Regions from separate parts of the Lactiplantibacillus paraplantarum genome, predicted to be linked through region 2. Evidence: predicted binding sites of a transcription regulator. Region 2 holds the regulator's gene; each other region holds the start of a gene.
What was found. Region 2 encodes NrdR, which represses ribonucleotide reductase genes. Its sites were predicted from a motif close to ACACNATATATNGTGT; they were not measured.

Region 1: the regulator NrdR is predicted to act here: its motif matches at 3,941-3,956, upstream of LP667_RS05445 (deoxynucleoside kinase).
Region 3: the regulator NrdR is predicted to act here: its motif matches at 6,572-6,587, upstream of LP667_RS02675 (redoxin NrdH).

The regions. Positions count from the first base shown of each region.
Region 1 is NZ_CP032744.1:1,129,760-1,139,868, reverse strand. Features, by position in the region: gene LP667_RS05455 (YhgE/Pip domain-containing protein) at 1-2,940, shown strand, start outside; gene mscL (large-conductance mechanosensitive channel protein MscL) at 3,496-3,876, shown strand; gene LP667_RS05445 (deoxynucleoside kinase) at 3,981-4,628, shown strand; gene LP667_RS05440 (glycerophosphodiester phosphodiesterase) at 4,914-5,600, opposite strand; gene LP667_RS05435 (extracellular solute-binding protein) at 5,621-6,973, opposite strand; gene LP667_RS05430 (carbohydrate ABC transporter permease) at 6,970-7,812, opposite strand; gene LP667_RS05425 (carbohydrate ABC transporter permease) at 7,812-8,771, opposite strand; gene LP667_RS05420 (ABC transporter ATP-binding protein) at 8,746-9,846, opposite strand.
Region 2 is NZ_CP032744.1:1,300,549-1,310,657, forward strand. Features, by position in the region: gene LP667_RS17010 (hypothetical protein) at 1-2, shown strand, start outside; gene LP667_RS06225 (Bax inhibitor-1/YccA family protein) at 241-957, shown strand; gene polA (DNA polymerase I) at 1,220-3,868, shown strand; gene mutM (bifunctional DNA-formamidopyrimidine glycosylase/DNA-(apurinic or apyrimidinic site) lyase) at 3,880-4,704, shown strand; gene coaE (dephospho-CoA kinase) at 4,714-5,307, shown strand; gene nrdR (transcriptional regulator NrdR) at 5,349-5,864, shown strand; gene LP667_RS06250 (replication initiation and membrane attachment family protein) at 5,886-7,289, shown strand; gene dnaI (primosomal protein DnaI) at 7,293-8,228, shown strand; gene thrS (threonine--tRNA ligase) at 8,560-10,109, shown strand, end outside.
Region 3 is NZ_CP032744.1:561,560-571,668, reverse strand. Features, by position in the region: gene holB (DNA polymerase III subunit delta') at 1-395, opposite strand, end outside; gene LP667_RS02720 (cyclic-di-AMP receptor) at 412-741, opposite strand; gene tmk (dTMP kinase) at 738-1,403, opposite strand; gene LP667_RS02710 (YaaL family protein) at 1,892-2,143, opposite strand; gene recR (recombination mediator RecR) at 2,158-2,757, opposite strand; gene LP667_RS02700 (YbaB/EbfC family nucleoid-associated protein) at 2,773-3,081, opposite strand; gene dnaX (DNA polymerase III subunit gamma/tau) at 3,103-4,800, opposite strand; RNA gene ffs (signal recognition particle sRNA small type) at 5,178-5,264, opposite strand; gene tadA (tRNA adenosine(34) deaminase TadA) at 5,318-5,824, opposite strand; gene LP667_RS02680 (class I SAM-dependent methyltransferase) at 5,827-6,435, opposite strand; gene LP667_RS02675 (redoxin NrdH) at 6,658-6,888, shown strand; gene nrdE (class 1b ribonucleoside-diphosphate reductase subunit alpha) at 7,027-9,192, shown strand; gene nrdF (class 1b ribonucleoside-diphosphate reductase subunit beta) at 9,220-10,109, shown strand, end outside.

The sequences.
Region 1 (10,109 bases), 170 kb from region 2:
GAATGGGCGTATATGCGAAAGCACAAACTGATGATTATCGTGATGGCCATCATCATGTTTATCCCATCAATCTATGCCGTCACGTTTCTTCGCTCCATGTGGGATCCATATGGGCGTTTAAATGACCTGCCAGTAGCCGTCGTTAATCACGATCAGGCCGTCACTTATCAGGGCAAACAGCTCAGCGTCGGACGGAATTTGACGACCACCTTAAAAAAATCCGATGCCTTAAAGTTCAAGCAAGTCAGCGCTGATCAAGCGGCAACGGGCTTAAAAAACGGCCATTACTACATGGTCCTAACGATTCCAAAAAGCTTCTCACGCCACGCAACCACCTTGCTTGACCAGCATCCGCAAGCCATGGTCTTACACTATGACACGAGTGCCGGCCATAACTTCGTTGCCAGTAAGATGGCTGACTCCGCAGTAACTTCCATCCGCACATCCGTGGCCCAGACCATCACGACCAGTTATGCTAAGACGATGTTTGCAGCCATCAAACAACTTGACAGCGGCCTTAAAACAGCAGCTACTAATAATCAGAAGCTAGCAACGGGCGGCAAGCAACTACAAACCGCCAATCAAAAAATTGCAACTAACCTAGACACCTTAGCCGCCAGCTCACTGAAATTAAAGCAGGGTAGTCAAACAATGACCGTTGGGTTGACCAAATATATCAACGGGGCCTCACAACTCCAAGCTGGCAATCAAAAAGTTGTCGCTGGTCTAACGCAGCTACTCGTTAAGAGCAACCAACTAGTCGCCGGAATAGCGCAACTTAGTAATGGTGCTCAAGCTTTGAATCAGGGCGTTGGCCAATACGTCGCCGGCGTTCAACAAGTCAACACTGGGACAACTAGAGTCAACAGCGGTGCTCACCAAGTTGCTAGTGGCACTCAGCAATTCAGCAGTGGGACGACGCAACTGGCGACTGGCACCCAACAATTCAGTACCGGCCTGAACACCTATGTCACTGGTGTCAATAAGGTCAACACTGGGGCTAACAGTCTTAGCCAAGGCGCTGATCAATTACAGTCACGAACGCAACGTCTAACTGGTGCAACTACCGCCCTAACCAACGGAGCAAGTCAGCTAAGCACCGGTATTCAGACGCTAGGGCAAGCTAGCACGACACTCACAACGGGCTTACAAAAACTGCAATCACAACTTAAACAACCTGAAGACAACCAAGCAGCAATTAATGCAACCGTGACAGCCATGAAAAAGCAAGCTGCCGGGACCAACCTAACAGCGGTCAAAACTGCCCTGAACACATTAACAACAGCCATTAAAACTAGCAACACCCTCCACGCAAGCGTGGCGGCAACGGCAGATAGTCAAAAATTAACGGCGGCCCAAAAATCAGCTATCTTGGCAACGGTCGATCAGTCGGCCAATAGCGATGCCATCAACGCGGCCCTAACTAGTTTGTCGACGGCCTTAACACAAGTCGATCAGCCAACCGTAGACACCACCGCCCTGACTAAGGCGCTCAGTGCGACCAATCAACAACAAACCGCCCTCGCCTCAACAGTGTCGCGGCTGACCGCTGGTGCACAATCACTAACGACGGGCCTTCAGACGACGGGCACGGCAGCTAACAAGCTAAGTTCTAATTTAGCCCAGTTTAATGCCACGTTACCACAACTGACAACTGGAATTACCACGATTGCCACTGGTGCAACCAACTTAGCTAGTGGGACCAACACGCTCACCACCAACAGTCAGCAACTAACCCAGGGCTTCCAGACGCTCAACGCTAATACTAGTCTGCTCAATCAGAAGAGCCAACAGCTCGCAACCGGTGCTAACCAAGTCGCCGCTGGGACTCAGCAACTGGCCACCGGAACGAGTCAACTCAGTACTAAGGGCAACCAGTTAACCCAAGGTACTAGTCAAGTGGCAACGGGACTTCAAAATGTCCAGTCCAACTTGCCAAGTTTAACCAATGGCGTTTCTCAACTCGCAACGGGCAGTCAACGCGTTGCTACGGGTCTCAACCAACTCGCCACTAGCGGCAACACCTTAACAGCTGGAAGTAACCAACTCGCTAACGGTAACAAACAATTAGCGACTGGCGCACAACAACTAGCCAGTGGGGCTAACCAAGTCACGAGCGCTGGTAGCAAACTTCAAACTGGTAATCAAACCTTAGCAACCAAACTGGGAGCAGCTGCCGACAAAGGTAAAATCAAACCATCCAAGCTGACGTATCAACAAGTTGCTAAACCAGTCACAACGACTCACACAGACCGTGATGACGTTCCTAATAATGGGACTGGCATGGCGCCTTATATGTTAAGTGTTTCGTTATTTGTTGGTGCCCTGGCTCTCAACATGATGTTTGATATGTATACCCCACGCAAGCATCCGAAGTCCGCACTCGACTGGTGGAGCAGTAAAGCCAGCATCATGCTTGTCTTCTCAATTATGGAAAGCAGTATCATGCTTGGTCTGATGATGCTGATCAATGGTCTCAGCCCGATTCACCCCTGGGCCACGTGGTTGCTACTCACACTGACGGCGCTACTCTTTATGACGATTGTCGCCTGGCTTAACTTAGTTCTCGGTAAGGCCGGGGCCTTCTTCAGCATGGTACTCTTGGTCCTACAACTCGGAGGCTCAGCCGGAACGTATCCAATTCAATTATCCGGCCACTTTTTCCAAGTTATTCATCCGTGGTTACCGATGAGCTATAGTGTGAACGGCTTACGGCAAACATTGATGACCGGTAATACCGCCCTACCTGAAATGGGTGTCTTAGGGCTGTTTCTGATCCTGTTCATTGCCTTAACGTGGTTATTCTTTATCCGCCGTTACCCCCGCCTCGCTCAGATCGACTTTGAAGACTCCGCAGCAGTCAAAGCAACGCAGAGTAAACTAGCAGCCCTTGTTCAGCGAAAAGCGCGGGCAAAAGCAGCTGATCAGGATAAAAATTAGTCACACAAGTAACTAGTAACTTGCACCTCCTTAGTTATTTAGAATGGCACTTCCAAGCGACTTTCTCAACATCGAAGAAAGTCGCTTTTCTTGATCGTATCATCTAGATGACGTTCCATGCCAGGATAGCTTCTGGCTAGCTTGATCACGTCAGACCTAGCAACAGCTAAACCACCAAGTGTATAGTGACCATTGAAAATGGGCTTTATCGTGATTTGCACTGATGATCCCAGTACAATCCAAGACTAAGTGTGACCACCAGCGACAATGTGGGCATCGGCGTCAGATGACACTCAGGACTAATTCTGCGCCGTACCCGGTCGCGTTTGCTTCATATATCACTGAAGACGCGTCTCACGCCATCTTCGCGCGCTGTTTGCTTGCAAAATTAAGTCAATATCCAAACAAAACTAATCATTATGATTCAGTAAATCGACACGGGTATGCTTTGATTAGACATAAACTTACGGTTAAATTAGATTGGTATATTGATTGAGTCAGCGTTTGATTTTGGCTATACTGAAAACAGTCAATTAATAAAGGAGTGCTAGTCGCATGATTAAAGAATTCAAAGAATTTATTGCCCGCGGTAACGTGATTGATTTGGCCGTTGGGGTTATTATTGGGTCCGCATTTACTGCCATCGTTAAATCGTTGACGGACAACTTAATTAATCCATTAATCGGGATTTTCTTAGGTAAAGTTGATTTATCCAACTTAAAAATCAGTATTGGTGATGCCACCTTCAAATACGGCTCATTCTTAAATGCCATCATTAATTTCTTCATTGTGGCGATTGTCGTTTTCATTCTGGTGAAAATTATTAATAAAGTCGTTAAAAATGAACCAGAAGAACCAGAGGAAGAAGAAGTCGATGTTTCCGCGCAATACTTGGAAGAAATTCGCGATTTATTAAAAGAACAGGCTAAAAAATAAGTGAAAATGGCCCCTAAGCAAATTTTTCATTAAAAGTCTATATGGTATTAAAACTTTTTTTGAGATACAATATATTGTGCAATTTTTTATAAAGAGGGGCTATCATGGTGATAATAACAGCAGGAATGATTGGGGTCGGCAAAACCACGTTAACGGGGTTAATTGCTGATCACCTTGGAACTAAGGCATTTTACGAACCGGTTGGCGACAACCCCGTATTGCCACTTTACTATTCGGATCCTAAGAATTATGGGTTCCTATTACAAATCTATTTCCTCAACAAACGTTTTGCAATGATCAAGAAGGCATTGGCCGACGATAACAACGTCCTCGACCGCTCCATCTATGAAGATGCCCTCTTCACCAAAGAAAACAACGCTGAAGGAAACATCTCTGATACTGAATTGAATGTTTATTTGCAATTACTAGACAATATGATGACCGAATTGACTGAACTGCCTAAGAAGGCACCGGACTTGATGGTCTATTCTGAAACTGACTTCGATACGATTCTTTACCGGATCAAGAAACGCGGTCGCGACTACGAACAGTTCGATCACAATCCTGAACTGGAATCTTATTACTATAAGATGTGGACCGCTTACCGGAAATGGTATGATGAATACGATGCTAGCCCTAAAATGAAGATCGATTTACAACATTTTGACTTAGAAAAGCCTGCTAACCAACAGGCCGTTCTTGCCCAAATTGATTCTGAATTAGGTAAGATTCGTAATCCGACCACCGTCTAATAGCCAGATTAAAAGAACGTGGGTCAAAAGGTTGCTGGCCAGCAGCCTTTTGACCCACGTTTCGATAATATTGATATAAAAATGGTGCCCAGTTTCTTAAGAACTCAAGAAACTGGGCACCATTAATTTTTTCCTAGACTGGTTTAATCAGCACTGGTTCACCCCACACTACTAGTCCACCCTATTAGGTTGCTGGCTCACCACCATAGTAGCAATTCTGGAACTCATAATTGTAGCTAACCATTAGCCAAGCTTTAGCTAACAATCAGCCACATCCATATGATATTACATTGCCGCTCGCACTTGTTGTGCTAATTCAAAATTATTAGTAATCACGGCATTGACTGACGCCGCAAATAATTGTTGCATCACGGCTGGCTCATCAACCGTCCACACCCGTTCAGCAACGTGTTGGACCGGCTGGTAATGCTCCAGGTGGACACCTTCTAAGTGTTCATGGATTGCAAACTCATCTGGATTACCTAACCGTGCTGAAGTCAAGAAAGCATATTTTTGGCGCGCATCAATCGCATAGGCACGCTGCAAGCTCTTCAAGTTAAATGATGAAAACACGACTGGATAAACTAAGTCGGTTTGTTGAATCATCCGCAACACAATCCGTTCAATACCAACATAATAATGTCGGTCCGTCTTAAACTCCAAATTCAGGTGGACTGGCTCACCACTGACCAAATTCAAAAATTCTTGCAATGAGGGGACCGGTTCACCATTCGCCAAGGCATATCGGCGTAACTGCTTGAAAGTCAGATTGGCAATCGCCCCCTGACCATTAGTCGTTCGATCAAGCCACTCATCATGCATAATCACTGGCACTTGATCTTTAGTGAGGTGTACGTCAAACTCTAAACCATCGATATGATGACTGATGGCATAGGCAAACCCGGCCAATGAATTCTCAGGAAACTTAACGGGAACGCCCCGATGACCATAAATCAACGACATATTTGGCACAATTCTTCAACTCTTTCCAATTAATGACGACCGTTCGCACGGTTATTTGATTCTAACACTTTATTGTACGTATTTTCAGCTGTTTGCAACGCTTGTCGAATATCTTGGCCTACAAAAATCTGCTGCATCGCCGTTTGAATCGCCGTCCGTGCGGGAACCCAACCATCGACAAAGACACCTGAGTTCGTATTATTAGGCTTCGTTCGTAGCATCTGATTACCAGAAACTTCTAGGACCGGCGACTTCTTGAATAGCTTTTTCAGCGTTGGCTCGTCCTTAGCCCCCTTATTAACGGCTAAATAACCAGTCTTGGCTTGCCAATCGGCTTGCGTCTGTGCGCTAGCCAAAAACTTAGTGAATTCCCAAGCCCCGTCTTGAACCGCACTTGGTTTATCGTTGGCAATCCAGAGGGCCGCGCCACCGACCGCAATTCCATTAGCTTTCTGACCATTTGGCCGCGGAAAGTAGGTGACGCCCAGGTCATTTTTGAGCACCTGATATAATTGGCCAGTTTTGGCGGACGATTGCATGAAGATGCCTAAATGCTCAGCTAAAAAGGACGCTGCTTCATTGGCCGCAGCGTTACCACCAGAGCCAAAATTCATAAAGTCACCATAATCAATATTTTCTTTGACCCACTTCATAGCATTAATCGCGGCTGGACTCGTAAAATCGACCTTAGTAGCGTTGCCAGTATGACCATTATTATGATTGGCAACCGGAACGCCAGCGTTAGCCACTAATTGCTCAAACAGCCAAGAATAGGCCTCCATTGTCATCCCCTTCACCTTACCATGAGATTTGTCGTGAATTGCCTTGGCAACGCGTGTAATATCATCGTAAGTTGGATCCACTGGCGGTGGGGTAATCCCGTACTGCCGCAAGACGGCTTTATTATAGTAAAGGGCCGTTTGTGACGCGTTGAATGGCATAGCTAACAACTGACTATTACGCATGACAATCGCCTTAGCTCCCGGAATGATCTGATCAACATCATAGTGATCGCGATCCACAAATTTCTGCATGGGGGTCGTAAAACCACTATGATACATCTGACTAGTAGAAATATCCATTGATTGAAATAAAGCTGGTGACGCAGCGGTACCGTGCGTATTCAAAATCTTTTGAATGACGCCATTGTAACCACCCTCAAATTCAGCAACAACTTGATACTTAGATTGCTGTTGATTAAACGCTTTAACATACGCGTCAATGGCTTGTTGGCCAGGACCCTTCATTTCATGCCAGAAAACAACTTTGATGCGACCACTGTCAGCATTTACTTGCGTTCGATTATAAACGACCGTCCCCAATGCCAAAATAACAACCAGAATCCCTGCTAGCCATTGCCATTTCCACTTAATTTTCATCATTTCACCGAACCTTCATTCAATCCAGACTTAAAATAATGTTGGCCCCAGAACAACACAATCAACGTGGGAATCACCACAATGGCGGCACTCGCCTGAACAAGTCCCCAGTTAGTAGCCGTCTCTTCTGAATGAAGTTGCCGTAAGCCATCTTGCACTGGTCGTAGCCGATTTGAAAAAGTAGTCAGCATTGGCCATAGGTATTGATTCCAACTGCCTAAAAAGCTGTAGGCCGTTAATGTCAATAGACTGATACGTGAGTATGGCATGGCAACACGACGATAAAATTGCCAGTGTGATAAACCGGCAACATCAGCAGCCTCCTTTAAATCCCACGGAATTTGCCGGAAGGCCTGCCGTAACATGAAAATGCCAAATGCCGAAGTTAGGAACGGAACGACCATCACCGCATAGTGGTCTAATAAGTGCATGGCCCGCACTGTGTGAAAATTCGGAATCACTTCTGCTTCAAATGGCAACATCATCGTTGCCAAGACTAGGTAAAACAACGCATCCCGGTATTTGAATTCTAAAAATACAAAGGTATACGCCGCAATTGATGCGAAAAACAAGTGGGCGACCATCTGGATCAAAGAAATCACCAAACTATTAAACAAATACCGTAAAATAGGCGTTTTAGTAAATGCATCTTGATAGTTCTGCCAAGAAAGCGTCCCGCTCAACGCCCCCTTCGCGATGGTCGTTGTCGGTAAAAAGCTCGTCCATAACCCTAAAATGAACGGTAGAATAATGATCAATGCGAGTACCGTCAATAAAATATATCTGAAGATGATCCCAAAACGACGCCGAATTAGTGCCTGAGTGGCAAGCGTATTTTCCATCAGTAGTTCACCCGCTTTGCTAAGAGTTTGAATTGGACCACTGTAATGGCTGCAATTATGACCGCTAGTATGATTGATTCAGTACTGGCAAGCGCATAGTTACCATCAACAAATGCATCTTGATAAATTCGATAAACTAATAAATTAGTCGCATCCGTTGGTCCACCAGCAGTCATCAGATCAATTAGTCCGAAACTCTTAAAGGCCGAAATCAGCGTAATCACCGCCACGAAAAAGAGGGTCGGTGAAATCATCGGTAACGTAATGTGAACGAATTGGTAACGCCGACTGGCCCCCGCAACGTCCGCTGCATCGTATAAGGTTTTTGGCACTGACTGTAAAGCACCGAAAAAGATCAAAAAAGTAAATCCCAAGTGCATCCAGACACTAGTCATAATAACGGCGACCATGGCCCAATGTGGCGACGTTAACCAGTGGACGGCTGGCAAGTGCAGCCAGACGGCAACTTTATTTAATAGTCCAATTGACGGGTTAAACATAAACAGCCAAAAAATCGCAGATACTGAGACCGAAACCCCCATCGTTGATGTAAAGATCGTCCGAAATAGTTCAATGCCCCGGATCTTTTGATTAGCCGCCGCTGCCAATAATAAACCGCCTACTAGCGTGAATCCGGTCACACCCACAACATAGATACCAGTAGCTTGTAAACTAGCTAAATAACTTTTCGTTGTTAACAAATCAAGGTAATTCTGCAGTCCAACAAAAACGGTTGGTTCACCAAAACTATTCGTCAAGAAGAAACTAAGGTACAGCGTGCGTAACATCGGATAAAAAACAAAGATACTGAGTACTAACAAAGATGGTCCTAGAAATAACCAAGCATAATATTTATCATTGCGTCTTAATTCAAAACCGATGACCTGATCAGTTGCTTGATCATTAGCATCCGGTGCTTTTGGGGTCCGTCGTTTAATTGACGGAAACGAATTGATCATTAGTCGCGCCCTCCTCTTCGGCAATTAGTTGTTCATGCTCATCAAAGATAAGAATTTTACCCTGAGCACTTACTTGCACCCGTTGTTCAAGGGGGAATTGCACCTGACCAGATTGAACGATTCGTAAGGCTGTTCCGTTATCCGTCAGTACTTCAATAATCGTCAGCTCGCCCAATGTTTCAACGTTAGTTACTACTCCATTGCCGGCACCTGCAGCAACTGGTAGTGCCAGCAACTGATTGGGCCGAATACCAAGCGTGTAAGTACCAGCTGTGAGTGGCCGTTGCAAAGTCAGCTGAAAACCTGCCGTAACTTGTAATTCCCGGGTTATTTCAGTCGTTACTGGCAACAAATTAATCTGCGGGGTTCCAAAGAATTCAGCAACAAAATGGTTCGCAGGATGGTTATAAATATCCAGTGGCGTATCGATCTGCTGCACATGCTGTTCATGCAGCACCATCACGTGATCAGCCATTGTCATTGCTTCCGTCTGGTCATGAGTGACATAAATCAGTGTCAGGCCTAATTTACGTTGCAGCTCGCGGATTTCAGTGCGCATCCGGACTCGTAACTGCGCATCCAAGTTAGACAATGGCTCATCCATCAGACAGATTTTGGCATCACTAGCAATCGCCCGGGCGAGGGCAACTCGCTGTCGTTGACCACCAGATAACTCACGCGGCTTACGATTCCGGTAAGCCGTCAAGTCACCCAGCTTTAGAGCCTCGTTGACGCGCTGTTCGACTTCTACGGCCGGCATCTTACGCGCTTGTAAACCAAAAGCAACATTGGCCGCCACATCTAAAAATGGATACAAGGCGTAGCTCTGAAAAACCATTGCTAACTTACGATCTTTAGGCGGGACCGCGTTCATGATCTGACCGTCAATGGCCAGCTTACCACTCGTAATTGGAATGATACCGGCAATCATCCGTAGTAACGTACTTTTACCACAACCAGACGGTCCAACAATCACGAATAATTCCCCATCTTGAATCTCAGCGTTCACATCATGCAAAACTGGCTGCTCAGCCTTACCATACGTCTTTGTGATGCCCTGCAACTCAATTCCCATATCCATATCCCCTCGACCTTTTATTTGTAATTCATTGGATTACACTTAAATCATGCCAGATGAACGTATCGGAAACGTTGGCATAATGTAAAAATAATGTATGGGTTATGTATTTTTTTCATAAACAATTACAAAATGCCCGAAATAAAAAATAGTCGCATCAAGAATTTCGTGAATTCTTGACGCAACTATTTTGTTACTGGCCTAAAAGGGACATCGGTCAGTTAATGGCACTACATCTGAAAACAATCAGCGTTTTCAAA
Region 2 (10,109 bases):
AAGAAATTCTTATTAAATTCACAGGCACAAACTATTTTACCTTCTTTGACTAATTTGATAGACTTAGGTTAAGAAAGTTGAGGTGACTGATTGAGATGGCTAGTCATAGGCAAATGATTGACAAACTAGTGTGGCGTTGTTACTAGCGCAGTCTGCGTTAGTAACGATTCACTAACTCAATTTTAATCTTAGCTCGGAAAAAGTAACGAGTAGTCAATTTTTAGGTGAAAGAGGGATTTTATGAACAATTTTCAAAATGACCCACAACCACGGACCATTAATACCCAAGTTGGCCTCCGTAGTTTCTTAACTAAAATGTATGGGTTTATGACAATCGCCGTGTTAGTTTCGGCCTTTACCGTTTACTTAGCGATGACCACGTTCCAAGCACAAATTAATGCCGCCTTTTCACAACACCCATTCATTTTCTTGATGATCTTCATTGTTAGCATGTTTGCGATGATTGGGGGCATTCAAGTCAATGCGACGCGCAACCCCGCGATGAGCTTCACCTTACTGATGCTCTTTGCCATCATCTTTGGGGTTGAAATGTCAGTGACCTTGTCCTTATACACGGGTGCCGTTATCACCGGTGCGTTCGTTGCGGCTGGGGCCGTATTTGCGACCATGGCGGTGATTGGGACGACGACTAAGCGTGATATTTCACGTATTGGGACGCATTTGATTGCAGCCTTAATCGGGTTGTTCGTCGCTTCACTGGTCAACATGTTCTTACAAAGTGCCATGATTAGCTACATCTTTTCATACATTGGTGTACTGATCTTCGCCGGTTTATCCATGTGGGACGCTAACCGGATGCGCGATATGTATTTACAATACGGTGACCGAGTCTCATCGACTGGGTTAGCTGTTACCGGGGCCTTACAATTATACTTGGACTTCGTTAACTTGTTCCTCTACTTTGTCCAAATCTTCGGTGGCTCAAGCCGTGACTAATCATTAAGATAATTATTAAGGATTATGACCAAGACGTCATAATCCTTTTTATTTACCAAAAATCTGTCATTTCACGGGTTTTCGGTGGACCGAACTCCCGTTTTACTTAATTGTTTGGTACAATTATAAGGGTAATTAACTAGTCGTTCGGCCTGCACTGGTTGGCGCTGAGAATCAGGCGACCGACCCGATGGTGTTCATGGCCTGACCAACGGATTTTTCATAAAAGCGATGATTTGAATTAAGAGATGGGAGCAAACTAATGGCAAAAAAATTATTATTGATTGACGGTAACAGTGTGGCATTTCGAGCGTTCTTTGCGTTGCATAGCCAACTGGAACGGTTCGTAAATCCAGACGGCCTGCATACCAACGCCATTTATGGCTTCAACACAATGCTTGACCACATGATCAAAGCAGTCGAACCCACGGATATGTTAGTGGCTTTTGATGCGGGCAAGACCACGTTTCGAACAGCCATGTATGATAATTACAAGGGCGGCCGGGCCAAGACCCCCAGTGAGTTTTCTGAACAAATGCCGTACATCAAGCAACTTTTGGATGCGTACGGTATCAAACATTACGAATTAAAAGATTACGAAGCCGATGACATTATCGGCACACTGGCTGGTCAAGCGGATCAAGCCGGTTACACGACGACCGTCGTCACTGGTGATCGGGATTTGACCCAGTTGACGACCGAGCATACCACGGTGGCCGTGACCGTTAAGGGTGTTTCTGAAGTGGAGCGCTATACGCCGGCCCATGTTGAAGAAAAGTTGGGGATTACACCGGCACAAATCATTGACATGAAGGGGTTGACTGGTGATACCTCGGATAACTATCCGGGCGTTACTAAGGTTGGTGAAAAGACCGCTCTAAAATTACTCAAGCAATATGGCACGATGGAAGGTATTTATGAAAATATCGACGCCATGAAGCAGAGTAAGATGAAGGAACACTTGATTGAAGATCGCGAACAAGCAGCCCAAGCCAAAGTTTTGGCAACTATCAAACGAGATGCGCCCATTGACGTTCAGTTGACGGATTTAACGTATGCTGGCCCAGACCTTGATCAGTTGGCAGCATTTTATCAGACGATGGACTTTCAATCGTTTTTAAAGAAATTACACCTACAGTCTGATGAACCGGCAACGCCAATCGATTACACTGTCTTGACTAAAGATAATCTGGCGGAATTGCAACAATTGACTGACCACGTGGACTTTTACTTGGAAATGCCAACGCCGAATTACCACACGTCAGCTTTCGCTGGTTTTGCCATCGGTGCGGATGGTCATTGGTACATCAGTCGTAATGTAGAATTATTAATGCAACCGACTGTGGCTGACCTCTTGAGTAGCACAACGATTGCCAAGGACGTTTTTGATATGAAACGCACGACGGTCGGGCTTAATCGTTTGGGTATTCAGCTAGGCAAAGTCGATTTTGATCTCTTACTCGTTTCATACTTATTAGATACGAATGATAATAGCAACGACCTTGGTAGTTTAGCCGAACAACATGGTTATACTGATTTGCCGAGTGACGAAACCGTCTATGGTAAGGGCGTTAAGCGCGCTATTCCTGAAGATGACGATGTCTTCTTTAGCCATCTCGCTCGGAAATTGGCTGCGATTGCCGATTTGAAACCACAATTATTAAAGGAATTGGCAGCTAATGAGCAGGACCAACTGTACGATGATATTGAAAAACCGATGGCCAATGTCTTAGCTCAGATGGAAATCGCCGGCATTACGGTCGACAGCAGTCGACTTAAAGCGATGGGTAGTCAGTTTACAGAACGCTTGAGTGAAATTGAACAGACGATTTATCAAGAAGCCGGTGAAGAGTTTAATATTAATTCACCTAAGCAACTGGGTCACATCTTGTTTGAAGAGATGAAACTGCCTGTGATCAAGAAAACCAAGACAGGGTATTCTACGGCCGTGGACGTTCTGGAAAAGTTAGCACCAGAAGCCCCAATCGTGGCTAATATTTTACAGTATCGTCAGATTTCGAAGATTCAATCAACCTACGTTGTTGGCTTGCTAGATGCCATTCATTCTACGGATCAAAAGGTTCATACGCGTTACTTGCAAACGTTGACCCAAACGGGCCGGTTATCGTCCGTTGATCCAAACTTACAAAACATTCCGGTGCGCTTGGAAGAAGGCCGTAAGATTCGGCAAGCCTTTGTCCCTAGTCATGAAGGCTGGCAAATCTTCTCGTCTGACTACTCGCAAATCGAATTACGGGTGCTCGCGCATATTACTAATGACGAAAATATGCAGGCCGCCTTTAAAGCGGGCGATGATATTCACGCCGCAACGGCCATGCGAATCTTTCACTTGAATTCAGCTGAAGAGGTGACGCCAAATATTCGGCGGCAAGCCAAAGCGGTTAACTTTGGAATCGTCTATGGGATTAGTGATTATGGCTTGTCACAAAATATCGGCATTACTCGTAAACAAGCTCGCAGCTTCATTGACGCTTACTTCAAAGAATATCCGGGTGTCAAAAAGTATATGGATGAAATCGTGCAAACGGCGAAGGAACAAGGTTATGTGGAAACTATCTCACATCGGCGCCGGTACTTGCCAGATATTAACTCCAAGAGCTTCAATCAGCGTTCATTTGCTGAACGGACGGCCATGAACACGCCTATCCAAGGGAGTGCGGCTGACATCATCAAGATTGCGATGATTAAGATGCAAGATAAGTTACAAGCAGCGGGTTTGAAAGCAACCATGTTGCTACAAGTGCACGATGAATTGATTTTTGAAGCACCAAAAGAAGAAATTCCAGTTTTAGAAAAATTAGTGCCAAGCGTGATGGATTCTGCCGTACAGTTAGCCGTGCCGTTGAAGGTTGAGAGCCACTACGGTGATACTTGGTACGATACAAAATAGGGGGAACCACCATGCCTGAATTACCTGAAGTTGAAACTGTTCGTCGCGGTTTGAATCGCCTAGTTAAAGGGGCGACGATTGCTAACATTGATGTGTTTTGGCCAAAAATCATTAATAATGATGTCGACAGTTTCAAACAGCGTTTAGCCAACCAAACGATTCAAACTATTGATCGACGTGGTAAGTATTTATTGTTCCGTTTTAGCAATGGTCTGACGATGGTGTCGCATTTGCGGATGGAAGGCAAGTACAACGTTGTGCCACGTGGTGAAGATCAAGGTAAACATACGCACGTGGTCTTTCATCTGACCGATGATCGCGATTTACTATATAACGATACGCGTAAGTTCGGGCGAATGACGCTCGTGCCGACCGGTGAAGAAAACACGGTGGCGGGATTAAAGACAATTGGCCCGGAACCGGTTGCTGAGCAGTTAACGATGGCCTATATGACAGCTACTTTTGGTAAGTCGAAAAAGATGATCAAGCCATTATTATTGGATCAAAGTAAGCTTGCGGGCATCGGAAATATTTATGCGGATGAAACACTATGGATGAGCAAAATTCACCCAATGCGGCCCGCAAATTCGCTAACCGCCGATGAGATTGCAACGTTGCGCCAAAACATTATTGATGAAATGGCGATGGCAATCAAAGGCCATGGGACCACCGTTCATTCATTTTCAACGGCGTTTGGTGAAGCCGGTCAGTTCCAAAATCACTTACACGTCTATGGCCGTGAGGGTGAGCCTTGTGAGCGGTGTGGCACGATTATTGAGAAGATTAAAGTGGCTCAGCGGGGAACGCATTTTTGTCCGCTGGAACAGCAGTTATAGGTGGTCAGGATGACAAAATTGATTGGATTGACTGGTGGCATTGCGACTGGCAAGTCGACCGTTTCAAAATTATTAGCGGCCAAGTTGCCAATCGTTGATGCTGATAAAATCGCGTGGCAAGTTGAAGGGCCCGGCCAACCGACGACCCAAAAGATTGCGGCGTATTTTGGACAACAAGCAGTACTAGCAGACGGTCAGCTGAATCGACCATGGCTCGGGCAGTTGGTGTTCAATGATCCACAAGCTTTACAAGCGTTAACCGCAATAACACGGTTGCCGATTCAATACGCGATGTTCGAAGCAATCGTGGCAGCAAATCAGCACCAACCGGCCGCAATTATTTTGGATATTCCATTGTTGTTTGAAAGTGGCTGGCAGCACATTTGTGATCAGGTGCTGGTCGTAACAGCACCACCGACCGTGGTATTGCAGCGGTTAATGGCCCGTAACCACTTATCACAACAGGCGGCCCAAGCGCGAATTGACAGCCAGATGCCACTGGCACAGAAGGTCGCCCAAGCCGACGTGGTCATTGATAACGGGGCTAACATTGATAAAACTGAAGCTGCCGTGTTAAAATGGCTGAAAACTATTACTAATTAAATAAAAACTGATTATTAGTTGTTACAAGGGGTGAGAAGTCTATGCAATGTCCACATTGTCATCATAATGGCTCCCGCGTGGTTGACAGTCGACCAACTGATGATGGTCGCGTAATTCGACGACGGCGGGAATGCGAAAACTGCGGGTTCCGGTTCACAACATTTGAACGGGTCGAAGCCACGCCGTTATTAGTCATTAAGAAAAATGGTGCCCGCGAAGAATTCAATCGTGAAAAAGTCTTGCGCGGAATTATTCGCTCGGCCGAGAAACGGCCCGTTAGCATGGAAACCATGACTGGAGTCGTTGATGATGTTGAAAATAAGGTCCGGTCACTGGGTGAAAATGAAATTTCGAGCCAAGTTATCGGCGAGTACGTCATGGAGCAGCTGGCGGATATTGACGAAATTTCGTACATTCGTTTTGCTAGTGTCTATCGGCAATTCAAGGATATGCACGTCTTCTTGAATGAACTCCAAGATATGATGGAGCGTGATAAGGTCAAACTGGCAAAACCGTCAGCGAAGACGACCCACGCACCTAAACGAAAAAAAGATTAGTGAAAAAGAATGGTGAACAACATGCCAAATGATAAACCCTTAACGCCCAAGACTGGATTAGTGGTCCCGCAAGCACCAGCGCTCAGTGCGGCACAACAAGCTGTATTGGCGGAATTATACTTGCCGTTGATGGGACCGTTGGCATATAGCTTGTACGCGGCGTTACGCAGCTTGCAGAGTAGTGAGAATGAACTAAGTAATCGGCGCAGCCACGCGGAACTTCTCGGTATTTTAAATGTTGATTTGCCGGCGGTGTTAGCGGCTCGGCGCAAGCTAGAAGCAACTGGCTTGTTGCGCAGCTATTATCAGCAAGACGAATTGGGTGTTGTGTACATTTATCAGTTACAAGCACCATTACTGGCGTTGCAGTTTTTTGCGGATGATTTATTGAGCGTCCTATTGTTAGACACGGTTGGTGAATTACGCTATCAGCAACTTGCCAGTGACTTTTCAGCGCAGCCGATTGATTTGACGGCTGCTAAAGATGTGACGGCAAATATCTTAGATGTCTTTCATGTTGATAGTCAAAAAGTCACGACACCACCGCTTTCAGTGCAAAAAGTTCGTGCCCAACTGGCGGCTAATGAACCGGCCGAAGACCATTCGCCCGTGCTCAGTGACGATGACTTTGACTGGCAACTGTTAGGGCAAATCTTGAAGCAGAACTATGTTGATCTCAAACAGGTTGCGAGTTCACGGCAACTGATCATTACGGAAAGTCGGGTCTACGGCATCAGTGAGATTGAGATGGCCAAGTTAATCAGCGAAGTGGCTAGTTTGACAACGGGTCAGTTTGATGAAAATCAATTGAAACTATTAATTGCGCGGCGCTATGAACGGCCGGCAGTTCCGAGTCAACAAGTCGCAACGGAAGTATCGGTTGCAACCTCGGCCATTAAGGATACCAAGACTTCAGCGCAACTCTCAACGGCTGAGCAGCAACTCGTGACGTATGCCAAACAAGTGGCACCGTATGAGTTCTTGACAGCCTTGAAGCAAGAAAAGCATGGTTTTGTAACGAGTGGTGAGAATCGATTGGTCCATGATTTGATTGGTCGGGGCGTATTGCCTAATGCTGTCATCAACATGGTGATCTACTATTTGTTACAAAATCGGGAGTTAGCTGCCCTTAATCGTAATCTGCTAGAAACCGTTGCTAATGATTGGCAACAGCACGGCATTACGACGCCGGAAGCAGCTTTGATATACTTGAGGCAACGTAAACAGCCGAAATCAACACCGACACGGCGCAAGAACAATCGACCGACGCGTAAGGAGATTATGCCAAGGTGGGCCCAACAACAGCAACAGACTGAGCGTGGTAAGCAACCAGCTCAGACCGGCAAACAAATCACTGCTGCCCAACGCAAACAGCTTGCTGATCGACTAGCAAAGCTTGAGACAAATTCGGAAAAGGAGGACTAAAACATGGAGAATATCTCAGAAACACTCCGGACGTTAATGAATCGGAAAAACTTGAATCATCGGTATGAGGCGTTAATGACAGCTGTGTACCAAGATCCAGATGTTCGTCAGTTTTTAGCCGCTCATCAAAACGAATTATCTTCGGATGCGCTAGAACGTTCAGCGGCTAAATTATATGAATTTTGTGAAGAGAAACGTAAAATTGCGCGGCATGAACCGACACAAGCACCGGGGTATCAGCCTGCATTAGTGATGAGTAATCATTTGATTGACATTGCTTATCAGCCAACACCACAACTTCAAAAGCAACAAGCTGCTCATGAATTACAGCAACGAGTTCGCTCGATTAGTATGCCGAAAAACATTCAGACGGCAGACTTGAAGACGTACGATCAAGATGGTGACCGGGCGACAGCATTAATGGCAGCACTTGATTTTATTGATGCCTATACCCAAGCGCCCAAGCGTTTTCACCGGGGCTTATATCTCTACGGATCATTTGGTGTCGGTAAGACTTATTTACTTGGTGGGATGGCGAACGCGTTGGCTGCTAAGGGTTTCAATACGACCTTGATTCATTTTCCGAGTTTTGCGGTCGAGATGAAGCGCTCGATTAGCAATAATACGTCGGCAGATAAGGTCGATGCGATTAAACGGGCCCCAATTCTCATGATTGATGATATCGGGGCCGATTCCTCGTCGACCTGGATTCGTGACGATGTGCTCGGAGTTATTCTGGAGTATCGAATGCAAGAGGAATTGCCAACTTGTTTCTCGTCCAATTTTTCGATGCAAGAATTGCAAGATGGTTACTTAACACTCTCACAAAAGGGTGACGAAGAACCAGTCAAAGCGCAGCGAATCATGCAACGGGTACGTTACCTTGCGAGTGAGATTGAGATGGTCGGTCGTAATCGACGACTCAATCCCGATGCTTAAAATCAATAGTTGACTTTTAGTTTAAAAGTGGTTTAATGAAAACAGATGCAAAAGACACGCTTTGTTTACCATGGATTACAGAGACCAAGACCTTGTTCTGGAAGTCTTGGACCGGATATACGAAGATACCACTTTTGTGAATATGCTCAATTGAGCCGGAACGCTTCCGTTATTAGCGCTAATGAGTCAGTGTCTTTGATGACGCTGAAAAATCGGGTGGAACCACGTCAATGACGTCCCTAATGCTAGTTCAGTCTGGCATTAGGGACTTTTTGTCGTCCCGGCGCGGTGTTTTGGTGAGTGGGTAAATTTTAAGGAGAGTGTCAAGTATATGGCAAGTATTAATGTTAAGTTCCCAGATGGTGCTGAAAAGCAATTTGATGCCGGCGTAACGACGGAAGCAATTGCAAAGTCAATTAGTCCTTCATTGGCTAAACGGTCGGTTGCTGGTAAGTTCAACGATCAGATCGTGGACTACCGCCAACCACTGACAACCGATGGTAGTATCGAAATTATCGCTGCTGATAGCGAAGACGGCCTCAACGTTTTACGGCAAACGGCTGCCCAAGTATTAGCTAACGCCGTTAAGCAACTATTCCCTAACATTCATTTTGGGAGTGGTGAAGGGAATGCCAACGGTTTCTTCTTTGATACCGACAATCCTGACGAAGATGGTAAACAAGTCAGTGAAGATGATTTGGAAGCCATCAGTGATAAGATGGCTGCAATTATCAAGCAAGATTTACCAATCGAACGCGAAGTCTTATCAAAGGCCGATGCTTTAGCTTTAGTTGGTGACAACCCTTACCAACAAGACTTAGTTAACGAACGGGCCGCTGCCAACAACGATCAAGTCGTTGTTTACAAGCAAGGGGACTTCGTTGATTTATCTGACGGTGCCCAGTTAGCCTCTACTGGGAAAGTCAAAGTCTTCAAGTTATTGTCCGTTGCTGGGGCATACTGGCAAGGTAAGTCCAGCAATCCAATGTTACAACGGATTTATGGGACGGCCTTCTTAAAGCAAAAAGATTTAGATGCTGACCTCAAGCGGCGTCAAGAAGCCCGCGAACGTGATCACCGGGTCATTGGTAACGAATTAGACTTATTCTTCGTTGATCCTAAGGTCGGCAATGGCTTGCCTTATTGGATGCCAAATGGTGCAACGATTCGTCGTCAAATCGAACGTTACATTATCGATAAGGAAGTCGCAAATGGTTACCAACATGTGTACACGCCAGTCTTAGCTAACTTGGACGTTTACAAGCAATCTGGTCACTGGGAACACTACCGTGAGGACATGTTCCCACCAATGGACATGGGTGACGGCGAACAATTGGAATTACGGCCAATGAACTGCCCATCACATATCCAGATTTACAATCATCACATTCGCTCATACCGTGAATTACCATTGCGGATCGCTGAACTTGGGATGATGCACCGTTACGAAAAGTCTGGCGCCTTAACTGGATTATCACGGGTTCGTGAAATGACTTTGAATGATGGTCATACTTTCGTTGCGATGGATCAAATCGAAGAAGAATTCAAGAAGATTCTGAGCTTGATGGTTGAAGTATACGAAGACTTTGATATTTCTGATTACCGGTTCCGTTTGAGTTACCGTGATCCTGAAAACAAGGAAAAGTACTTCGATGATGATGCCATGTGGGAACGCAGTCAAAAGATGTTGAAGTCCGCTATGGATGATATGGGCTTGGATTACTTCGAAGCTGAAGGTGAAGCTGCTTTCTACGGTCCTAAGTTAGATGTTCAAACTAAGACGGCCCTTGGTGGTGAAGAAACCTTATCAACTATCCAATTGGATTTCTTGTTACCAGAACGCTTTGACCTGAAGTACGTTGGTGCTGATGGTGAAGAACA
Region 3 (10,109 bases), 740 kb from region 2:
TTGGCAGCACTCGCCGTCATCTTCTCCGCATCATTAATGATGAACAGTTTCCGGTTACCTTCGACCGCACTCTTAGAGAATTCAGCTTTTAAGTAACGGACCTGATCAACGTGAATTCGCTGACCTTCGGGAGCCACCGTCACAATATCGGGATGCGATCCATTAGCAATCCGAACGCACTCTTCACAAGTCCCATCTGGTTCACCATCCTTAACATGCAAGCAGAACAATCGTTGGGCGATCCAATGGGCTAGTTCCGGTTGTCCAGCGCCTTCCATGCCCGCCAACAGGTACGCGTGGGCCAGATGATTCTGGGCAATGATGTGTTTAAATGCCGCTAGTAAACGAGGCTGCTTTGCCGCTAACGTTTGCGCAAATGACTCGGTTGTTGCCATTAATAATCATCCTTCATTAAAATTGGTGAAATTGTTCAATTGGTAAGACAAAGACTGTGGCGCCACCGACTTGAACTTCAACTGGATAGGCAGCTGCACCGTCCATTGTCACGTCCAAATTGACTGGCGGTGTCATAAATTGTTCCCGTGCATGACTTGTTTCTTTAATCATGGCTAAGACTTCATCCACACGGTCATCATCAATACCAATCATAAAAGTAGTATTACCTGAACGTAGGAAGCCCCCCGTTGTTGAGAGCTTCGTGGCCCGAACATTGGCTTCAATGAACTGGCTGCTCAACCGGTTACTGTCCTTATCTTGAACGATTGCAATAATTAATTTCATTGGTCTTCCCCTCCCTTGGGTGCCAAACAAGTCGGTAACTGCGCCGCCATAATTTGTAAGGCCTGCGCCACAACTTGGTCCAATGGCTGACTTGCATCGACGCGTTTAATACGGTCAGGATGTTCAGCCAGTAATTTTAAATACGCTGCTTGCACCCGGTGATGGAAACTTAAAGCTTCCACGTCCAAGCGATTAATTTCATTTTGGCGATGTTTTTGAATGCGGTTTAATCCAACAGCAGCATCTACGTCGAAATACAACGTTAAATCTGCGGTTAACCCCGCAGTCGCGAACTGATTCATATCATAAACTGCTTGTTCACCAATACCACGACCAGCCCCCTGATAAGCGACCGAACTATCAATGTAGCGATCGCACAAGACAAGTTGGTCGTTTTGCAACGCTGGTTGAATGGTTTGGACGATATGTTGTCGCCGCGCCGCTGCATAGAGTAATGCTTCCGTACGGTCGTCCATCGCTGTATTATGACGGTCCAAAATAATTTTTCGAATTGATTCTGAGATTTGATTACCGCCCGGTTCACGCGTCACAACTAAGCGATCCCCTAATTGTGGCTGTAATTTGGCCACAATCGCGTTTAAAGCTGACGTTTTGCCGGCACCGTCTGGCCCTTCAAAAGTAACTAATTTTCCTGTCAACATTCCCAATCCCATCTATTTTCTTATATGTAGCAATTGTACTTGATTTTGGAGTACCTGTCTAATACGGTTACCACTAGTGAGGGTACTTTTTCACGATTTTTACGTGGGTCGGCTACTACCAATTGTGGTTTTGATGATTTATTCGGTGAATTGCTAAAAAGTTAATTCGCAGCACCCGTGCTAACGACTACATGAGTATAATAATCACGTTTGCGCTGGTTACTAGTTAGTATTAATTATGCCTACCAGTTCTTGTTTGTTGTTCATCAGCATGGACACCCTATTTTCAGTGGTTCAAAGCCGATTATTTTTGATTTTTAAAACTACCTGTTTTCACCACAATTCGTAACAGATTAACTAGCACAATGCGTAATCAGTATAAAACAATGTTAGTGTGCCAAATCAAAAGACGCCCGCAGTTGATTTTTTATCTATCAACAGCGGGCGTCTTTATTTTGAAACAATTTATTTTTTGAATCACCAATGATCTACTTATCAATCACTGACCGCTGAATCGTCTGGCCATGAACTTGCCGCAACCGTGCTTCGCGATACAGATATAAATACTTGGCCCGCGCTAAAGCGGTCTGAGTCACCAGTTCACTAGTATTATTATCATAGACTGCCTCTTGGTTCTGTTTCGCACGGTCCCAGTCCAGCTTGGCAGCATTCAGCGTCGCTAATAACTTTTCATCGTAAAGTTCTTTGGGATGCTTGATTTTCTGTTTGCGTTTAAACATATTAATCGCTCCAATTACATTTCTTGGCGACCTTCAACCGCCTTGAATAAGGTCATTTCATCCGCATATTGAATATCACTACCAACCGACAAGCCGTGGGCCAAGCGGGTCACTTTGATGCCCGCTGGCTTAACTAACCGCGAAATGTACATTGCAGTTGCTTCACCCTCAGGCGTGGCGTTGGTGGCAATAATAACTTCCTTAATGGCTTCATTTTGTTGCAATCGTTTCAATAGGCTGGCAATGTTGATATCTTCTGGGCCCTTACCATCAATGGGTGACAGTACCCCGTGCAAGACGTGGTACAGCCCATTGTATTCCTTGATCTTTTCCATTGCCATGACATCCTTGGCCTCTTCAACCACAAGGACAGTGCCCTGGTCACGCGACTTATCCTTACAAATGACACACGGGTCATCTTCAGTGATATTACCGCAAATACTACAAAAATGCAGGTCCCGTTTGGCCGCAATCAGCGACTTAGCGAACTCAGTGACGTCATCACCGTTCATATCAATTGTATAAAACGCCAGCCGCGTCGCAGTCTTGCCACCAATGCCGGGCAACTTCATATAACTATCAATCAACTTAGCAATTGGTTCTGGATACTGCATGTGCTTACCTCATTTTTACTGTAATCCCTTAGTATATTTCCCCATCGTACTCTGTGTCTGTTCATCGACCTTAGTCAACGCGTCATTCACGGCAGCAACGACTAAGTCCTGTAACATATCCACATCATCAGGATCAACGGCATCAGGATTAATCGTGATGTCCTTCATCTTTTTATCGCCAGTAAAGGTGACTTTGACCATGTCATCTGGGGCCGCCCCCGTGAAGGTTTGTTCATTTAAAGCCGCTTGTTCGGCTGTCATTTGTGCCTGCATCTTCTTCATTTGTTTCATCATACTTTGCATATTGCCCATTCCACGCATCATAATTATCAGTTCCTTTCGTCTTTAGTCTGGCTGTACTTCAACTAAGTCGCCAAACATGTTCTTAGCTTCTTCAACGACCGGTTCTTTGGCCGGTGCTTGTTGCTCTGGTGTTGCCCCGCCCGGCTGGTGAGTGGCCAGATAATCCTTACGAATTTGCGGCCACTGTTCTTTGGGCACGCAAATAATCTTGGGCGCCTGGCCCATCAGCCGATCCAAGCCATTTCCGAGTGCGTCAATCAAGGTCTGATCATCAATCGCTTTTTGATAAACAAACGCATAGTCAAACGCAACCACCACACCTTCTGAACTAGCCGCAACCGGTTGGGCCACGTGCATTAGGGCCCGTTGCGTCACACTCAAGATGTTCATCAAATCAGTCCAAACATCGCGCACTTTGATGAGATCATTCTTGGTTGCCGCTCCCAAAATAGGATAAATCTGACTGACATTAACCTTTTTAACAACTGGCCCATTACTCGACCGTGGCTTAGCCGGTGCGGGTTTAGCGACACTACCACCTTGAGAACGTAACGTTTTGACCTCACTTTGCAACTGTTCAACTTGTTGTGCCAGTTTATGCACAGTGGGATCTTCAGGATTGACCGTTGCCGCAGCTACCGGTTGGGCAGCCGCTTGACCATCCAACTGCGCTAACTTGACCGTCAACACTTCTAAATAAACGTCCGGGTGCGTCGTGAACCGCATTTGTTGTTGAATATCGTTCAACGTCTTGACCATCTGGTACAGGACTTCAGCATCGATTTGCTTGGCAAATGCTTCAAATTGTTGATCATCCTCGCCCATCGCCACACTATCGACCATTTCAGGGGCCTGTTGATAGAGTAACACGTCCCGCGTGTAACTAATCAAATCTTCAATGAAACGATTGGCATCTTTACCTTCTTGTAAGATTTGTCGCATCGTCTCCAGTGCTGGCTTCGTATCATGGTCGGTGACTTCACTGACATAATTGGCCAGCAACTGCTTAGTCACACTTCCCGTCACCATTAACGCATCATCCAACGTAACCGTGTTATCTCCAAACGAAATTACTTGGTCCAGAATACTTAAAGCATCCCGCATTCCACCTTCAGCGGCCGCCGCAATGACACGGAGCGCTTTTTCATCATAGGTCACATCCTTCTCATTGAGGATGTACACCATCCGATCATAGCTATCCTTAGCCGTAATCCGGCGAAAATCAAACCGTTGCGTCCGTGAAATAATCGTTAGTGGAATCTTATGGGGTTCCGTTGTCGCTAAGATGAAAATCACGTTAGCCGGAGGTTCTTCCAACGTTTTAAGCAACGCATTAAATGCGCCAGTTGACAACATATGAACTTCGTCAATAATGTAGACTTTATAGTCCGCTTGCGTCGGGGCGTACTTCGCTTTGTCCCGAATATCACGAATCTCTTCCACGCCATTATTAGAAGCCGCATCAATTTCGATCACATCATTTAGTTGCCCCTTGGTAATCGCCGTACAAGTCTCACATTCATTGCAAGGTTCCCCATCAACCAGATGGTGACAGTTGATGGCCTTGGCAAAAATCTTCGCTGCCGACGTCTTCCCAGTTCCTCGGGGACCAGTAAACAGATACGCATGACTCGTCTGGTGGGTCATAATGGCATTTTTTAGTGTCTGGGTAATCATTTGTTGCCCGACAATCTCATCAAAGCGTTGGGGACGCCAAACCCGGTATAGTGCCCGATACATGCGATTCTTCCTTTCTTACATCAGTCATACTTGGTTGTCGTTACTTAGTGATAAGCCATAGTTCAAGGGCGCCAATTAGTTAGGTGCTGGCTCGTCAGCGCTGTTCCCGATTGCAAACAGTATCGAATGTATCAATCAAATAAAGCCACTCTAAATCACACTGTTCAACGAGCCTGAGTCAAACCTTTAACCGCCGCTTATTTGGCAATTTTTTCAGCAGGTTACGTTTTTGACCATCACCCTAACATAACGTATTACTACTATAATAATAGGTAAATAACAATTAACCAACCTATCAGCACACTCAAAACTAACACTCAACATTTAATTTAAATAAAAAGCTCTCAACCGAATGGCTAAGAGCTGTTACATTTCATAAAAACAAAAGGCACAAGATGAAGCAAACTTAGTGCTGCTTCCTTCCGGACCTGACACGATTCGTAAATCCACCCTTGCCTTTTGGCCTTGCGGCAAATACTATAATACATGATTTACGCCATAATTACCAGCCATCGGCCTAATTTTTTTCAGCAGCTTCGCGTCGTGCTTTTTTGGCCGCCTTTTTCCGTTTACGAATCCCACGGAAAAAGTTTTCTAACATCTCACCGGCTGGACGTGCCAAAACACGTTCATGAACCGTCACTTGATGATTTAAACGGGTATCATCCATCACTTGATACAAACTACGAACGGCCCCGGCCTTAGGATCGCGAGCACCAAAGTAAAGTTCAGGGAGCCGCGCATTGATAATGGCCCCGCTACACATCAAACATGGTTCCAAGGTGACATATAATTGACAATCTTCCAAGCGCCAACTATGCAAGTACTCACAAGCTTCTTGAATCGCAATAATTTCAGCGTGCATCGTTGCATCCTGACCATGCTCGCGTAAATTGTGACCACGCCCAATAATTTCACCCTGGTGAACGATTACGGCCCCAATCGGCACTTCGCCAATCAAATAAGCCATCCGGGCCTCATGTAATGCTTCTTGCATCCAGTCTTCCGCTGTTGGTTCCGCCACGACTATCCCTCCTTTACACTTTGTAAGATGTAGTAACCCTTATCCTTCTTAATCACCTGACAATTGCCAAAGGTCGTTTGCATCAATTTCTTCGCTGATGGTGCGCCTTGTTTTTTCTGTAAAACAACGGTGAGCGTCCCGCCAACGACTAACCGTGAAACGGCTCCCGTTAACATCGTATCCACCACTGCCTTACCAGCACGTACCGGTGGGTTGGTGACGATCGCCGCATAATTAGTCGCGGTCACCTGTTGATAAATATCGGATGTAAAAATGTTGGTATTCGTAATTTGGTTCAAAGCAACATTTTTACGCGCTAAACTTAGCGCTAACTCGTTCACATCGACCATATCAACCGTTCGTTCGGGTGATTGATAGGCGAGCGCCATCCCAATTGGCCCATACCCAGTCCCCAAATCTAGGATTGGTCCCGCCGGTAAATCGGTTGGATCAAACGCTGCTAGTAGCGTCCGTGAGCCGTAATCCACGGTGCGCTTTGAGAAGACACCGTTGTCCGTTGTGAATTTAAATTCGTGATTAAAAATTTCAAAATTCCATTGCTTTTCATCATGCACAATATCCGGATTGTGTGTATAATAATAGTTGGTCATATTTATTTTCCTCTAAATTTCTGGTCTATATCTATGATAACTGATTCAGCGCGTGAACCACAAATAATTTAAAAAACTTTTTAGTCGGTTAAAGGCTGACACTAACACAACATCTAGGGCTTGTGATTTTTAACACACCCTAGATGTTGTGTTTTTTGATTGTTTTTTTCACCACATGTTGTATACTAAATTTATCAGAAAAACGAGTTAGGATGATGAAAAATGAAAAAAGTTACCGTATTTACTAAAAACAACTGCATGCAATGCAAGATGACTAAGAAGTTCCTCACGGCGCACAATATTGCCTTTGAAGAAAAGAACATCAACACAAATCCTGAATACGTCGATTACTTGAAAAATCAAGGTTTCCACGCTGTTCCAGTCGTTGAAATCAATGGTGAAGATAGCATTGCCGGCTTCCGTCCCGATGCGTTAAAACAATTGGCTGTTTAGTTCCCCCACGCTTTTTTGCGTGGTTACATAGCTGGTTTACCCTTTAAAATATGATAACCGACCCACAATCATCAACCTACTGATTGTGGGTCGTCGATTTTGCCAGCCACAATTATACTGATAGAAAGAGGATTCCTTATGACCTTAAAAGATTTAAAAGACGTCACGTATTACGACTTAAATAATGAGATCAATATTCCCGTTAATAATCAGATTCCGCTCAACAAAGATCAGGAGGCACTTGCAGCCTTCCTTAAACAAAATGTTGAACCGAACACGATGAAATTTGATAGTCTCAAGGCCCGCTTTGACTACCTGCGTGAACACGACTATTTGGAAACCCCTGCCATTGATAAGTATGATTTTAGCTTTATCGAAAAACTCTACGATTACTTACGGTCACAAGACTTTCATTTTAAGACGTTTATGGCCGCTTACAAATTCTATGCCCAATACGCGCTAAAGACTGATGATGGCGACTATTACTTAGAGAACTTTATTGATCGTGTGGCAATGAACGCCCTCTACTTCGCCGATGGCAATGAAACTTTAGCGATGGATCTGGCCAATGAAATTGTTCACCAACGTTACCAACCAGCTACCCCTAGTTTTCTCAATGCTGGTCGGGCGCGGCGTGGTGAGTTGATTTCTTGCTTCCTGATTCAATCGACTGATGACATGAACTCAATCGGCCGGACTATTAATTCAGCATTACAGCTTTCTCGGATTGGTGGCGGGGTCGGCATTAACCTCAGCAACTTACGAGGTGCTGGTGATCCGATCAAACATATCGATGGCGCTGCTAGCGGGGTCGTCCCCGTCATGAAATTATTGGAAGATAGTTTCTCTTATTCTAATCAGTTAGGTCAACGTCAAGGTGCCGGGGTCGTTTACCTCAGTGTCTTCCATCCCGATATTATTGCCTTTCTTTCTGCTAAGAAGGAAAATGCCGACGAAAAGATTCGCCTCAAGACGCTCTCACTCGGTGTCACCGTACCCGACAAGTTTTACGAGTTGATTAAGGCCGATGCTGATATGTATCTCTTCAGTCCTTACGGTGTCGAACGCGAATACGGGGTACCATTCTCATATGTCGATATCACCAAAGAATACGACAATATGGTCAAAAACCCGAACATCCGCAAAACTAAAATCAAGGCGCGCGACCTTGAAAATGAAATCAGCAAGTTGCAACAAGAATCTGGCTACCCGTACGTCGTCAACGTTGATACCGCCAATCGTGAAAACCCTATCGACGGTAAAATCGTGATGAGTAACTTGTGTTCCGAAGTGATGCAAGTGCAAACCCCATCACTAATTGATGACCAACAGCAGTACGAGAAGCTGGGAACCGATATTAGTTGTAATCTCGGTTCGACTAATATCGTTAACTTAATGGCCTCCCCGGACTTTGGACATTCCGTTGAAGCGATGGTCCGCGCATTAACTTACGTGACTGATCACTCCAACGTCGACGTCGTCCCTTCAATCCAAAAAGGGAACCGTCAAGCCCATACGATTGGTTTAGGTGCCATGGGGCTCCATGCCTTTTTCGCAAAGAATCAGATGGAATACGGCAGTAAAGAAGCCGTTGACTTTACCAATATTTACTTCTTACTCTTGAACTACTGGACCTTAAAATCTTCTAACGAAATTGCGCGTGAACGTCACGAAACTTTCGTTAACTTTGAAAAATCAAAGTATGCCGATGGTTCATACTTTGACAAGTACACCACCCAAGACTGGCAGCCAAAATATGACAAGACCACCGCACTCTTTGATGGTATCTTCATTCCAAGTAAAGCTGATTGGGAAGCCCTTAAAAAAGCCGTTATGCGCGATGGCCTCTATCATCAAAACCGGATGGCAGTTGCTCCCAACGGATCAATTTCGTACATCAACGATACGACTGCCAGCCTACACCCAATCATCAACCGGGTCGAAGAACGACAAGAAAAGAAAATTGGTAAGATTTATTATCCCGCTCCTTACCTATCTAATGATACAATTAACTATTATAAGTCAGCATACGATACTGATATGCGTAAAGTTATCGATGTCTATGCGGCTGCTCAGCAACACGTTGATCAAGGCATGAGCTTGACACTCTTCATGCGATCAACCATTCCAGCTGGCTTATATGAATGGAAAGACGGTCGCACTGATAAGATGACCACGCGGGACTTAAACATTTTACGGAACTACGCCTACCATAAAGGAATCAAATCGATTTATTATATTCGGACCTTTACGGATGACGATGGCGAAGTCGGTGTTAACGAATGTGAAAGCTGCGTAATTTAGTATCTTAGATCTCTAGGAGGATAACAAATGGCAACAGACTTGGCTTACTACCAAAAACTGCTCAGTAATGGCAACTATAAGGCAATTAACTGGGATCGAGTTTCAGATGCAATTGATAAAAGTACTTGGGAAAAGTTAACCGAACAATTTTGGTTAGACACCCGGATTCCAGTTTCCAACGACATGGCAGACTGGCGTGAATTAGATGATGATCACCGGTGGGTTGTGGGACACGTCTTCGGCGGTTTGACGCTGCTGGATACGTTACAATCACAAGACGGTCTGCAAGCACTCCGTCGCAACGTCTTAACTTCACATGAAACGGCCGTACTAAATAACATCCAGTTCATGGAATCCGTTCATGCGAAGAGTTATTCAACGATTTTCGAGACGCTGAACACACCGGACGAAATCAACGAAATTTTTGACTGGAGTGACAGTGAAGAGTTTCTTCAATCAAAGGCCCAATGGATCTATAAGCTTTATGATAATATCGATGAAGATCCATTGAAGCAAAAAGTAGCAAACGTCTTCTTGGAAACTTTCCTGTTCTATTCTGGTTTCTATACACCACTGTACTACTTGGGACACAACCAATTGCCAAACGTGGCCGAAATCATCAAACTAATCTTGCGAGACGAAAGTGTCCATGGCACCTATATCGGTTACAAGTTCCAATTAGGCTTCAAGGAACGTTCTGAGAAACAACAAGCTGAATTTAAAGACTGGATGTTTGATTTCTTATACAAGCTCTACGAAAATGAGGAAAACTACATTCACTTAGTTTACGATCAAATCGGCTGGTCTGATGAAGTCTTAACCTTCAGTCGTTACAACGCTAACAAAGCGCTAATGAACTTAGGACAAGACGCCCTCTTCCCAGACACGGCAGAAGACGTTAATCCCGTTGTCATGAA